Regions from separate parts of the Pontibacillus sp. HN14 genome, predicted to be linked through region 1. Evidence: riboswitches for the same ligand, from Rfam matches in the RefSeq annotation. Region 1 holds a riboswitch; each other region holds the start of a gene.
What was found. Region 1 has a riboswitch for S-adenosylmethionine ahead of LQ226_RS00805 (aminotransferase class I/II-fold pyridoxal phosphate-dependent enzyme). Riboswitches for the same ligand answer to the same signal wherever they lie in the genome.
Positions count from the first base shown of each region.

Region 2: another riboswitch for S-adenosylmethionine. It lies ahead of metK (methionine adenosyltransferase); the one in region 1 lies ahead of LQ226_RS00805 (aminotransferase class I/II-fold pyridoxal phosphate-dependent enzyme).
Region 3: another riboswitch for S-adenosylmethionine. It lies ahead of LQ226_RS12835 (LLM class flavin-dependent oxidoreductase); the one in region 1 lies ahead of LQ226_RS00805 (aminotransferase class I/II-fold pyridoxal phosphate-dependent enzyme).

Region 1 is NZ_JAJOLR010000001.1:161,533-166,077, forward strand. It holds gene LQ226_RS00800 (nucleoside hydrolase) at 1-926, shown strand, start outside; gene LQ226_RS00805 (aminotransferase class I/II-fold pyridoxal phosphate-dependent enzyme) at 1,033-2,157, opposite strand; SAM riboswitch class I at 2,350-2,457, opposite strand; gene LQ226_RS00810 (gamma-glutamyl-gamma-aminobutyrate hydrolase family protein) at 2,525-3,262, opposite strand; gene LQ226_RS00815 (glutathione ABC transporter substrate-binding protein) at 3,426-4,545, shown strand, end outside.
Region 2 is NZ_JAJOLR010000005.1:13,227-17,771, forward strand. It holds gene asnB (asparagine synthase (glutamine-hydrolyzing)) at 1-1,137, opposite strand, end outside; gene metK (methionine adenosyltransferase) at 1,435-2,637, opposite strand; SAM riboswitch class I at 2,945-3,053, opposite strand; gene pckA (phosphoenolpyruvate carboxykinase (ATP)) at 3,556-4,545, shown strand, end outside.
Region 3 is NZ_JAJOLR010000003.1:320,714-325,258, forward strand. It holds gene LQ226_RS21000 (hypothetical protein) at 672-803, opposite strand; gene LQ226_RS12830 (helix-turn-helix transcriptional regulator) at 975-2,240, opposite strand; SAM riboswitch class I at 2,509-2,600, shown strand; gene LQ226_RS12835 (LLM class flavin-dependent oxidoreductase) at 2,765-3,826, shown strand; gene LQ226_RS12840 (ATP-grasp domain-containing protein) at 3,823-4,545, shown strand, end outside.

The sequences.
Region 1 (4,545 bases):
CCGATATCGGCGTGGATGATACGTTCGCGCTTCTTTACGCATTTAATCACCCTGAAATTCGAGTTGTGGGGGTTGTGGCAGGCTTCGGGAATGTATCAAAAGAAAAAGTAACTCGTAACGCTTATTATGTGTTAAAACAGTTGAATAAGGTAAGTGTCCCTTTAATCAGTGGGGCTTCGCGGGCATTTGCCGGGGATGAGCCTACTTATTATGAAGAGATCCATGGGATTAGTGGCTTAGGTAATATAGAGACAGAGATTGAGGAATTTACTTTTTATAATTTTGATAAGGTGTTTGAAATTATTGATGAAACAGAGGACCTTGTTATTGTTAACATGGGACGCCTTACCTCCTTGGCTATGGCTTACATTATTTCACCTGAAAGGATGCAGAGGACCTCAAGGGTGGTCATTATGGGAGGAGCGTTTTTAGTACCTGGAAATGTTACGCCTTATGCGGAGGCCAATTTCTTTGGTGATCCCGTGGCTGCAAATGTAGTGTTAGAGAATACAGGACCTGATAAAATCGTTCTCTGTCCTTTAAACGCTTCAATGAAAGGGGTTATTACACCGTATATCGTAGAGAATATCGTCAGTGAATCCGTAACGGAAATTGGCTCTCTGATAGGTAAACTCTATGAACCGTATTATGCTTTTTATCAAAAACAACACCCTTCTTTGAACGGTGCCCCCATGCATGATTTATTAACAATAGTTTACGTTTCGAACCCATCATTATTTAAAAGTGTGAAGCGGAATGTGACCGTAGAAGAGTCTTCTTACTTAACCACAGGGGTCAGCGTAGCAGATTTCAGGGACCAACCCCAGGTAAATGAAACCTTCAATAACTATTGTGAAATACTACTCGATATCGATTACCCTTCCTTTATTACAGAAATCACCACAACGATTATTGGTAACATTTAACCCTAATAAAGCGTGTCAGACACCCTTTAATGCTTTAGAGAAAGGAATGGTGTCAGACACGCTTTATTGCTTTATCAGAATGACGCGTGTCTGACACCAGTGTGGTTTAGTTGGTGGTGCTTAGGCTTTGGTTTGCGTGGTCGAGTGCATGTGCGAAGTCTGCCGTGAGATCTTCAATGGATTCGATTCCAACAGATAGGCGAAGAAGCCGGTTGCAGACGCCGTAACTGGTGCGCACGTCTTCTGGGATATCCGCATGGGTTTGGGTAGCCGGATAGGTAATAAACGTTTCCACCCCACCAAGGCTCTCAGCAAATGTAATAAGCTCAAAGTATTCTAGTAGTTTAGGAGCGAGCGCTTCCTCTGTGACACGGAAGGAGATCATTCCGCCGCGACCAGGGTATAATACATCCGCTATTAGTGAATGTTCGGAGAGAAATTGAACAAGCTCTTTCGCATTTTGTTCCTGTTGCTTCATGCGGAGAGGCAGGGTTTTAAGGCCTCGTATTAAAAGCCAGCTGTCAAATGGGGACAACACCGCGCCTGAACCATTTTGTTCTAAACGTAGAGAAGTGCATACCTCTTCACTTTCGGCGACGACAAGTCCTGCCAGACAATCGTTGTGTCCTCCTATGTATTTCGTTGCACTGTGGATCACGATATCTGCTCCAAGTTCAATAGGGCGCTGGATATACGGGGTATAAAACGTGTTATCTACAATTAAATGAAGGTCCCGCTCGTTTGTAAGCTGAGCGATTTCTTCTATATTAATTTGATGCATAAGAGGATTTGTTGGTGATTCGATGAAAATGCCTTTTGTATTTGACTGGATACAGGCTTCAAATTCCTTTCTGCCATTTCCTTGGACATAGGAGAAAGAAAGTCCAAACTTCTTGAAATGCGTTTCAAATAAACGATAAGAACCTCCGTAGACGTCTTGTGTCACAATGAAATGATCTCCAGGTTCATAGATGGAGAAAATCGCCTGGATAGCAGCCATTCCTGAACTGAATGCAAACCCTTCTCGTCCGCTCTCTAGCTCCGCAATTTTATCTTCTAATAGATTACGAGTCGGATTTCCTGTTCGTACGTAATCATAGCCCATTGATTGACCAACCCCAGGATGACGGTAGGCCGTTGATAAATAAAGGGGAGGATTGACCGTCCCTGTTATACTCTCACTTCGGTTTCCAGTTTGCGCAAATTCCGTTTCAATTTCATATCGTCTCACATTTATCATCTCCTTTAGTATAGTAAAGCGTGCCAGACACCCGTCACTGCTTTAGTGTAAGAAAGCGTGTCAGACACCATTCACTGCTTTAACGAGCAAAAGCGTGTCTGACACGCGTCAGTGCTTTAGTGCGTAAACGCATTAGAAAAAGGCTCTTCAGAAGAAGAGCCTTTTGCGGGTAAGGTGCACTTCTTCTTATCTTTCAAGTGACTCGTCACTTGCTGGAAGGAGCACCACATCGTGTACGATAGGTTGCTGAAGCGTCTACGGACCAGATCCCTCGGCTTCTCTGAATAAGAAATAAGAAAGTGTTTGATTTAATTTTCTCTATACTATACAAAAAAATAATCGTTCATGCAATAAGATATCAGAATTTTTTTACGTTAATGACTTCTCTGACGAATCGATCGAATAATTGTTGCATGCGCTCATGCTTAGAAGTCATCATTTCTGCGTGCCATTGCACACCGATCACGAAGCTTTGAGTGTCTTCTTTCTCTATGGCTTCAACCACTCCGTCTGCTGCATAGGCTGTCGCTTTAAAGCCTGGCGCAACGTCTTTGATGGCCTGGTGGTGGAAGGAGTTTGTGATAGTTGTTTCACCGAATTGTTCGCGCATCACACTGTCAGGCTCTGTTGTGATGGTATGAGATTCTTGCCAAGGTTTATTGTACTGATCGTGCTTTAATGGCTCCTGATCCATATAGGAGACATCTTGGTAGAGGGAGCCCCCGTACGTTACGTTCAAGATTTGCACTCCGCGGCAGATCGCAAATACAGGCTTACCCTGACGAATCATTTCTTTAGCGAGAATGGCTTCTGAATGGTCACGCTCTGGGAACGGGGAGCCTTGTTTTGGTCTTGGTTCTTCATTATAGAGTAATGGATTTACATCTTGGCCTCCAGAAAGAACAAGACCATCCATCGCAGCCGCTTGAGCTGTGACGGCTTCATCATCCTCTAATACAGGGAGAATAAAAGGCACACCTCCTGCTCGTAATACGGATTGAACATAGTCATTGTTAACGTAGGCGCGGTCATAACCAGGGAAGCGGCCGCCTTGGTCAATTATAATACTTCCAGATATTCCGATAAGTGGTTTCATAGGAAAGGAAACTCCTTTTTGTTAAAGTTTTAATATTTATTTTTTGACAGTGAACTATTTCTGTTATAAAATCCAAGTAATTTGATAAGAATTGCATGCCATTATAGTATAGCTAGTGAAATGGTCTAAATTCAATTAAAAAATTTAAAAGGGGAGTTTATTGGTGAAATTATCACGGTTACTTACAGTCCTATCTCTTGCCCTCGTACTTGTTGTGGCTGGTTGCAGCAACGGCGGAGATTCTGAAGAGGACACATCTTCTAAAAATAATGAAAAAGCAACGCCCCCTTCTAGTGAAGAAGGATTAACGATTGCGGTGGAGAGCAACTTTACAAGTTTAGACCCGCATGACACGAACGACAACCAATCTTATTCAGCACAGTCTGCCATTTACGAAGGCTTACTTGGATTTGATGAAGATTTAAATATCGTACCAGTCTTAGCGAAAGACTATAGTGCGAATGAAGATTCAACTGAATTTACTTTTACATTAAAAGAAGGAATCAAATTCCACGACGGGGCTCCTTTTAATGCAGAAGCGGTAAAAGCGAACATCGATCGTTTATCCAATCCTGAGAGCCAGCTTCGTCGCGCCTCTTTATTTGAACTTGTTGAGAAGACAGAAGTACTTAGTGAATATGAAGTGAAAGTTACGCTGAAAGAACCATTTGGCGCTATGCCGAATAACTTCGCGCACCCAGCAGCTGCGATGATCAGCCCGAAAGCACTAGAACAAAGCAATCAAGACCTGGCTCGTAACCCAGCGGGTACTGGACCTTTTGAATTTGTTGAATGGAAAAGCGGCGATCATCTGACGGTTAAGAAGAATGAAGATTACCGCGAAGAAGGAGTACCGAAAGTTGACCAAATTAAGTTCAAACCGGTACCTGAAAGTGGATCACGCGTAGCGATGCTTCAAACAGGCGAAGCGGATTTCGCATTCCCTGTAGCACCGAACCAGGTTGAGACACTTAAAGAAGAAGACGGGGTTTCCATTGAAACGAAACCATCTCTTGTTGTGAAGTATTTCTCTATGAACACGATGAAAGAACCATTTACGAATCCAAAGGTTCGTAAAGCATTGAACTATGCAATCGACAAAGAAGCGTATATCAAAGTTGTGTACGATGGCTATGCGTCTACAACGAAATCTGTGATTGCGCCAAATACACAGCACTATGAAGAACAAGAAGTGTATGAGTACGATCCTGAGAAAGCGAAGGAATTACTTGCAGAAGCAGGTTATCCAGATGGCTTTGAAACAACTATTTGGGGCGGTACAA
Region 2 (4,545 bases), on a different contig from region 1:
TTCAGGTTCTCGGTAAATGTTATATCCTCCGAATAATTCATCAGACCCTTCACCAGAAAGTACAACGGTCACATGCTTTCTCGCCTCACGTGCTACAAAATAAAGCGGAACACAAGCTGGATCCGCTAAAGGATCATCCATATGCCACATGATTTTTGGAAGCTTTTGAACGTATTCTTCTGGTGTAATGATGTAAGAATGATTCTCTACACCAAGTTTCTCAGCTGTTTCTTTGGCCACATCCACTTCAGAAAAGCCTTCACGCTCAAACCCAACGGAGAACGTTTTTAAGTTCGGGTTGAACTCGCGCGCCATAGCAACAATAATTGAAGAATCGATTCCTCCGGATAAGAACGATCCAACAGGCACATCACTTCGCATATGCTTGTTGACTGAATCGTACATCACGTCCTGAATACGTTTAATCCATTCACTCTCGCTTCCTGCCACCTGAGTAAAAGTAGCATGCCAATAACGGTGGAACTTGATCGTTTTCCCTGGCTTTTTCACGAAATAATGACCAGGCTCTACTTTAGATATTCCATCTGTCAGTGTAAGAGGTTCCGGAACATACTGATAACTTAAATAATGTTGCAATGCTTCTGTGTTAACGAGCTCATTCTCCTGAAGGAGGGTGATGCTTTTCTTCTCAGAAGCGAAATAAGTGCCATCACTTTGTTCACTATAGAACAATGGTTTAATGCCAAATGGGTCACGTGCACCGTAAAAGGTTTGCTCTTCCTTATCCCATATTAAAATAGCGAACATACCACGAAGGTACGAAAAAGCTTCTTCTTGTTTAGCTTTAAATAAGGCCGCTATTACCTCTGTATCCGATTCTGTTTCAAATGTATACCCTTGCTTTTGAAGGTCTTCACGAAGCTCTACATAGTTATAGATCTCCCCGTTAAACACCATCCAAATCTTTTCGTCATCATAACTTAGTGGTTGATGACCGCTTTCTATATCAATAATACTTAAACGACGAAAACCAAAAGATATGTAATCATCATGATAATACCCTTCATCATCTGGGCCACGATGAGTAATAATGTCGTTTCTTCGCTTAAAAGACTGTTTTTGTTCTTCATCTACTGGAGATGGAACGTCTCGAATGACACCAATAAAACCGCACATACGAAGATCCTCACTTTCATTCACACTTTGATGTTTCAGTTTATCACAAAATGGTTGTAATTGTCAGAGACCACTCGATATCCTTCTCACCGAGCTGGTTTCCATACAAAACTACATGCATGCTTCACAATTATTCGTTTTACCCGTAAATTTATCGTCGGTAACGCTTAAGTTAAAATTATACCATGATTCCGACAGACTCTCACATTTTATCATGTTTTCACCGGACAAAGGACATGAGATTATCGTTCAGAACAAAAAAAGCATGGAACTGCCAGGCAATTCCATGCTCTTACGTTATTTAGAAGTCAATAATTGTTTTAGGTCCTCTGCTTTATCCGTTTGCTCCCATGGGAACTCAACGTCTGTACGACCGAAGTGACCATAAGCTGCTGTATCACGATAAATTGGACGGCGTAGGTCTAACATTTTAATGATGCCAGCTGGACGAAGATCGAATTTCTCACGAACCGCTTCAACTAACGTCTCTTCTGAAACTTTCCCTGTACCAAATGTGTTAATAGAAATGGAAACAGGTTGAGCCACGCCAATTGCGTAAGCTAACTGAACTTCACAAGAATCTGCTAATCCTGCAGCGACTATATTCTTCGCTACATATCTGGCAGCATAAGCTGCTGAACGGTCAACTTTCGTTGCATCTTTACCACTAAATGCTCCACCACCGTGACGGGCATATCCGCCGTAGGTATCCACGATAATCTTACGGCCTGTTAAACCAGCATCCCCTTGAGGTCCGCCGATTACAAAGCGACCAGTCGGATTAATGAAATATTTAGTTTGCTCATCAAGTAGTTCTGTCGGAACAATCGGAGCAATGACATGTTCTTTTAAATCCTTTTGAATTTGTTCTAGTGTTATTTCTGGGTGATGCTGAGTGGAGATGACAATCGTGTCAATACGAACAGGTTGATCATGTTCGTCATACTCTACGGTAACCTGAGTTTTACCATCAGGACGAAGGTAAGGAACGGTTTCATCATTGCGCACGTCAGACAAACGTTTCGCCAGTTTATGAGCTAAAGAGATTGGAAGTGGCATTAGTTCAGGAGTTTCGTTATTTGCATAACCAAACATTAACCCCTGGTCTCCCGCACCAATATTCTCAATTTCACGATCAGTCATTTGACCTTCTCGTGCTTCAAGCGCTTCATTTACTCCTGCAGCAATATCAGGTGATTGTTCATCAATTGCTGTTAATACAGCACACGTTTCTGCATCGAAACCATATTTCGCACGCGTGTAGCCAATATCCTTAATCGTATTACGGACAATTGATTGAATATCCACGTACGTATTTGTTGAGATTTCCCCTGATACAAGAACTAACCCTGTTGTAACAGTTGTTTCACATGCTACGCGAGCGTTAGGATCATTTTTTAAGATTTCATCTAGTATAGCATCAGAAATTTGGTCACAGATTTTATCCGGATGCCCTCCTGTAACTGATTCTGATGTAAACAAGCGGCGATTTGCAGCCATTCCCTCAAACTCCTCCTTTAAAATACTCTTATCTTTGAGACGGAACTCATCACCCAGCTATCTATCTCAGTAAAATAAACCAGCAGGTTGTGCACTCCTTAATTACAGGAAATAGCATCACTTCAAACCAACATACCGGTATTTATTCATATATTATAAACGAATGAAAAATCTACATGAGAAAACCTCGAAATCCGCTAAATATAGCAAATGCCGATGATTTACCATTATACCTTTAAAGCTTTAGAAACTTTTGAAAGTATAAAAAATCCCTTCCCATAACGAGCAAAGGGAAAGGGTCCATTCGCTCTTATCGTTCAAGGATCTCTCCCTGCATCAGGTTAGCACCTTTTCATGTATAAATGACGGTTGCTGGGTTTCATAGGGCCTGTCCCTCCACCTTCTCTGGATAAGATAGTTTCCGTTCGCGACTTATCATAACGTTTTCGCCCCCTTCTGTCAACTAAGTAGAGAGCGTTATCAATGCTCTTTGACGCTACATGTACCATTATTTCTGTTCATTTTGTAACCCGTTCTATAAGCTTTTTCATAAAGATAACTCTTAAAAAGGAAAAAGCTACTCGAACATCGAAGTAAATTAAGGAATCAAATCGGTAGCTATTTGTTCTGTTCTCTAATAACCTTTATATAGCACCGATCATTTTCTAGCTCACATCCTTGCTACCATCTCCTATCTTTTTAATTTATTTTACATTTATAGTCACAAATTCGCCGTAATTTCATTATAAAATAGTATGGACTAATAAAATGAATGTGTTATACTAATTACAAATTGCATCTGATCCGCTATTTAAAACCCCGGATTGGATAATAGAATGCATAGGCATTTACGTAATTTAAAATGGCTTTGGCAAAGATCCAAAGTTCAAAATTTAAAATAAAGGCAGGTTCTTGAGCATGAATACGGTGAATCAAGCGTCCATAATCAAAGAATTAATTACACAACCTAACGTATTAACCAATTTATGTGTGGGAGAACTCGTTGAAAAAGTTCTTCAGCGGAACGAAGGTACATTAACAGCAACAGGAGCGATCAGAGCCGAAACAGGACGTTATACTGGCCGTTCGCCTCAAGATAAGTTTACCGTGAAAGACGAAGTTTCAAAAGACACTGTAGACTGGGGAAGTGTAAACCAACCAATTTCAGAGGAGATTTTTGAAAACCTTTACCATAAAGTAGTTGATTTCTTAAAGGAAAAAGAAGAGGTATTTGTATTTAATGGTTTTGCTGGAGCAGACGAACGCTACCGTTTACCAATCCAAATTATCAACGAACGTGCATGGCATAATCTTTTTGCTCACCAACTATTTATTCGTCCAACAGAAGATGAACTCGCCGAACATGTAAGCGAATTCACTGTAATATCTGCCCCTTCCTTTAAAGCAGATCCAGCCCAAGATGGCACGAATTCAGAAGCCTTCATAATGGTCTCATTCAAACACCGCGTCGTCCTAATCGGTGGTACAGAATATGCTGGAGAAATTAAAAAGTCGATCTTCTCCGTTATGAACTACCTTCTACCTGAACAAGATGTACTCCCAATGCACTGTTCTGCTAACGTTGGAAAAGAGGGAGATGTAGCGTTATTCTTCGGACTTTCCGGTACTGGGAAAACGACCTTATCCGCCGATCCAGAGCGTCGTTTAATTGGTGATGACGAGCATGGATGGTCAAATCGTGGCGTATTCAATATCGAAGGTGGATGTTATGCAAAATGCATTAATCTATCTGAAGAAAACGAGCCTCAAATCTATAAAGCTATTCGGTTCGGGTCTGTTCTTGAGAATGTCATCTTGCACCCAGGTACCAGAGAACCTGACTACGATGATACAACTTTAACAGAGAATACAAGAGTCGCTTACCCAATCCAGAACATCCATAATATC
Region 3 (4,545 bases), on a different contig from region 1:
GGTTTAAGCTTTTCAGTCTTTTTCACTTCGATTTTCATGAAGACAAACCTCCTTTTTAAAAGATTGATAAAGCGAATTACCCTTTCAGATTAGCCGCCGTACGGCATGAATGTTGGTTTAAGTTTTTCAGTCTTTTTGACTTCAATTTTCATGTAGACGTCCTCCTTTATTAAAGATTGGTAAAGCGAATTACCCTTTCAGATTAGCCACCGTATGGCATGAATGTTGGTTTAAGTTTTTCAGTCTTTTTCACTTCGATTTTCATGAGTACTCCTCCTTTCAAGTAGCAACCTCGTATGTAAATCGGTTGTACTTTTGAACTGACTTAATCATACAAAATATTCTAACTTTTTTGAATAGTTTTACTACTATGCCGAATATTACAGATTTTTGCCCCTTAATCCATTCAATATCGCTAGAACCTTTGTCTACAGACAAAGGTTCAGATGCAAAAACCTCGCTTAAATCCAGGCTCTATCCCCCCCTTTTTTCCTCTAAAATAAAAAAGTCTATAACTACTGTTGATCAACAGTAGTTATAGACTCACGTGAATGAAGCTGAGCAACAAAAAAGGGACTGGTTTCATTTCAGAGATCCACCCTGACTATGAACCATGCGTCCCTTTATGCGCTCTATAATTTATAGTTGATTCTTAGCTAAAGGGGGAGACTTTAGCTAACTACCTCTTCGTCATTTAACCCGGCTACGTCAGACTCTTCACCAGCCATATCGAATCCTCCCTGAAAGATCCCAAAACCTAGCGTCAATAGAATAGCTGCTACTACAGTAGTTAACTTTTTCACGATAAGCCCTCCTTGAATAATCTATAAACATCATACATAAATTTTTGATTATTTTGAATAATAAAGAGATAAAACAAAACATTACAAAAACACTCAATAAAATTGCCGGTTTTACGGGAAAGTTTTGCAACGCTTTATAGTTATCCACTTAAATGGACTCCACTACATGGCTTAGACGGAGCTTAACTGAATTTCTTTCTTCATATAAGAAGCAGCTAATTTATATTTCCTATTCTTATAATAATAATCACCAAGCCGTTCATAGAGTCCTTTTAATTTAAAGTGGTAGTCGCGTTTTTCTAATTCTTTTATTAAGTCATTCATGCAGCGTTCAAAATCTTCAAATCTTCCCTCTTTCTCAAAGATAAAGGCTTCTAATTCTTTTAAAAAGTACTGATCCTGTTCAGACTGGCAATGCTCGCGTGCGTGATCAAGAACGAGTTTAGCTTCTTCAATCTTATCACGGTCTATTAAACTTCCGATTAAGGAACGGTAGGGAAGAACGATATTGTGCAGGTCTCCACTCTCTATTTTAGTCTCTATCGACTTCCTGAAATAATAGATGGCCGCCCCGTAATCACCCAGTTGTTTATTAATCAGTCCACAATTATGATGAATGCGGCTTTTTAACTTCTCATTGTTCGTGATGGAAACAATCTTCTCCCCCTTAAGGAGATACTCCATTGCCGTTTCACACTCATCCATCTCCCAATGCATAGCCCCGATCATGTTGTACGTTTCGCCTAACCGATCCCATTCGAGCTTTTTTTGGAACACATCAAGGCATTCTTTCGCTGCATCAATCGCTTTATAATACTCTCTGTTGTGCTTATGCAACAAGGAGATATTGTAGAAGAATAGGCCTTTTTCTAATTCATCATGAGTTTGCGCTACGAGCCTGTTGTAGTGTTTTAAGCTTTTTTGTAAATGATTATGTTGAAAATGATAAAAGCCGTAATAGTAATCATAGAACGACAAAAGCACCGCATCGTCTATCTTCTCATCTTCTTTTACATAAAGATTAACTAATAGCTGAATCGAAGACAATTCATCTGAATTGCCTCCTGTTTTCATTAGATGGGCTCCTTTAATAAGTGCATATAGCAATTCAGTATACATGCCCTTAACGACTTGCTTCTCTAAAGATTCCAAACGATCTAACAGATTCCCTACTCTAGGGGCATCACCAATAATGACCGCACCTTTCAGTTCTACTATCAGATCAATTATCGTCTGATCTTTCTGATCGTAATTAAACAAGTAGTCCTCCTCCACCCCAAGCCGTTCTGCAAAGAGCACAAGAATATCCTTCGACGGAACGTACTTACCTGACTCAATATTGCTAAGGTGAGTAGCTGAAACAACTCCAACACTAAGTTCACTCTGTGATAAACCACGTAATTGCCTTACGTATTTAATTCTTCTCCCAATGTTCACCCAGATTCCTCCATACCATAGTGGACTAGTTGTATGTGATCAACGAAGATGCAGAAAATTGAAAAAATATTTCCTTAGTATTAGTTTATCAAACATTTCATCATCCTGAATCAGGAAGGAAGACCCCATTTTGAATAGGAAATTATACCTAGGAGCAGTACTTGAAAATATACGAACGTCTAATATGAAAGATTGGACTTCCTTTTTATTGACATCTTCCATACAACAGCGTAATATAATAACCAACAAAAATTTCGAAAATTAACTCTTCTTATCAAGAGAGGTGGAGGGACTGGCCCTTTGAAACCTCGGCAACGGGTTCTGATGTGAATACCGTGCCAATTCCAAACAAGATGAGAGAGCGGGACACCCTTACAACCCCTCTTCTCGTCAATCAGACAAGTAGAGGGGTTTTTTCAATCATTCCTTCATATATATAGAAGGAATTTAGACGCTTTTTTCTTAATTCCGAGTAACTAGGGTTGTTTAATCTGATATACTATTACAAAGAGGAGCTGAGTCAGGTGAGATACGGATATTGGTTACCGATCTTTGGCGGCTGGTTGCGTAATGTGGAGCATGAGAGTATGCCTCCTACATTCGATTATGCGAAAAAGGTCGTGCAACAAGGCGAACAATTAGGGTTTGATTCAACGCTTATTGCAGAGTTGTATTTAAATGATATTAAAGGAACCGATCAGGATTCCTTAGAAGCTTGGACGACTGCAGCAGCTTTGGCTGCTGTGACAGAGAAAACGGAGATTATGGCAGCGGTCCGGCCAAACTTTCACAATGCAGCCATCACGGCTAAGATGGCCGCCAATATTGACAGGATCTCAGGTGGCCGATTCACACTAAACGTCGTTTCCGCCTGGTGGGAGGAAGAAGCCAAACAGTACGGAGGCTCCTTTACCGCTCATGATGAGCGATATGACCGAACCGATGAATTCTTAACGGTTTTAAAATCCCTTTGGACTGAAGAAGAACCCGTCAGCTATAACGGCAACTTCTATTCTATCGAGAACACGCACCTTCATCCAAAGCCTATCCAAAAGCCTTATCCGAAACTATATGCAGGTGGGGAGAGCAACAGAGGAAAACAAACCATCGTAAATCACTGCGACGCCTACGTCATGCACGGCGGCACCGTAGATGAAATAAAAACAAAGATTAACGATATGAAAGAACGGCGATCTTTAAGCGGGCATGAACCGCTCCAATCGTTTGGAATGGCCGCTTACGTCATTTGCAGAGATACAGAAGAAGAAGCGCTTGAAGAATTAAATCGAATCACAAACGTGAAAGACTCAGGGGCCTATGCAGGCTACCAGGATTTCACGAGTAAGTCGCAGCTTGAGCAACAAGTAGACCTGCAAGATTACTCGGTCTCTAACCGAGGACTACGCCCGAAGCTCATCGGCACGCCAGAAACGATCGCTGAGCGCATCCTTCAATATGAACAAGCTGGGCTCGACCTTCTCCTTCTTCAATGCTCCCCGCAGCTAGAAGAAATGGAGCGCTTCAGTCGTGATGTTATGCCACTCGTAGAAGAGAAACGCACACACTTCAAGGAGGTACCACAATGACAAAGATTTACGTCTTACACGAAAATGATGAATGGACAGATCATTTAACGAACCGCTTAGAAGAACTAGAATTGCCTTTTGAATTATGGCATTTAGATCAGGGAACGATTGATCTCTCAAAGGAACCACCAGAAGGCATCTTTTACAATAGAATGAGCGCATCCTCTCACACTCGGGATCACCGCTTCGCACCGGAGTTTACAGAAGCTGTTCTGGCCTGGCTCGAACGCCACGATCGTACGGTTGTAAATGGAAGCCGTGCTTTGCGACTTGAGCTCAGCAAAGTAAATCAGTATATGGCGTTAAACCAAGAAGGGATTACGACACCGAAGACCATCACAGCTGTCGGGAAAGATCAAATTATTGAAGCAGCCAAACAGCTGGACTTGGCACCCTTTATTACAAAGCATAATCGTGCCGGCAAAGGGCAAGGCGTTCAGCTGTTCCATTCTATTGAAGCTCTTCAGGAATATGTGTACGGGGATTCATTTGAAGAACCTGTCGACGGCATTACGCTTGTACAGCAATATATCGAAGCTCCTAAACCTTATATCGTTCGTCACGAATTCGTCGGAGGAAAATTCCTTTATGCAGTAAAAGTTGATACGTCTGAAGGCTTTGAATTGTGCCCGGCTGATGCGTGCACGATTGACGATCTCTATTGCCCAACCGGATCTGAAGAAACAGGTGGCGCAAAGTTTGAAATTCTTGAAGGGTAT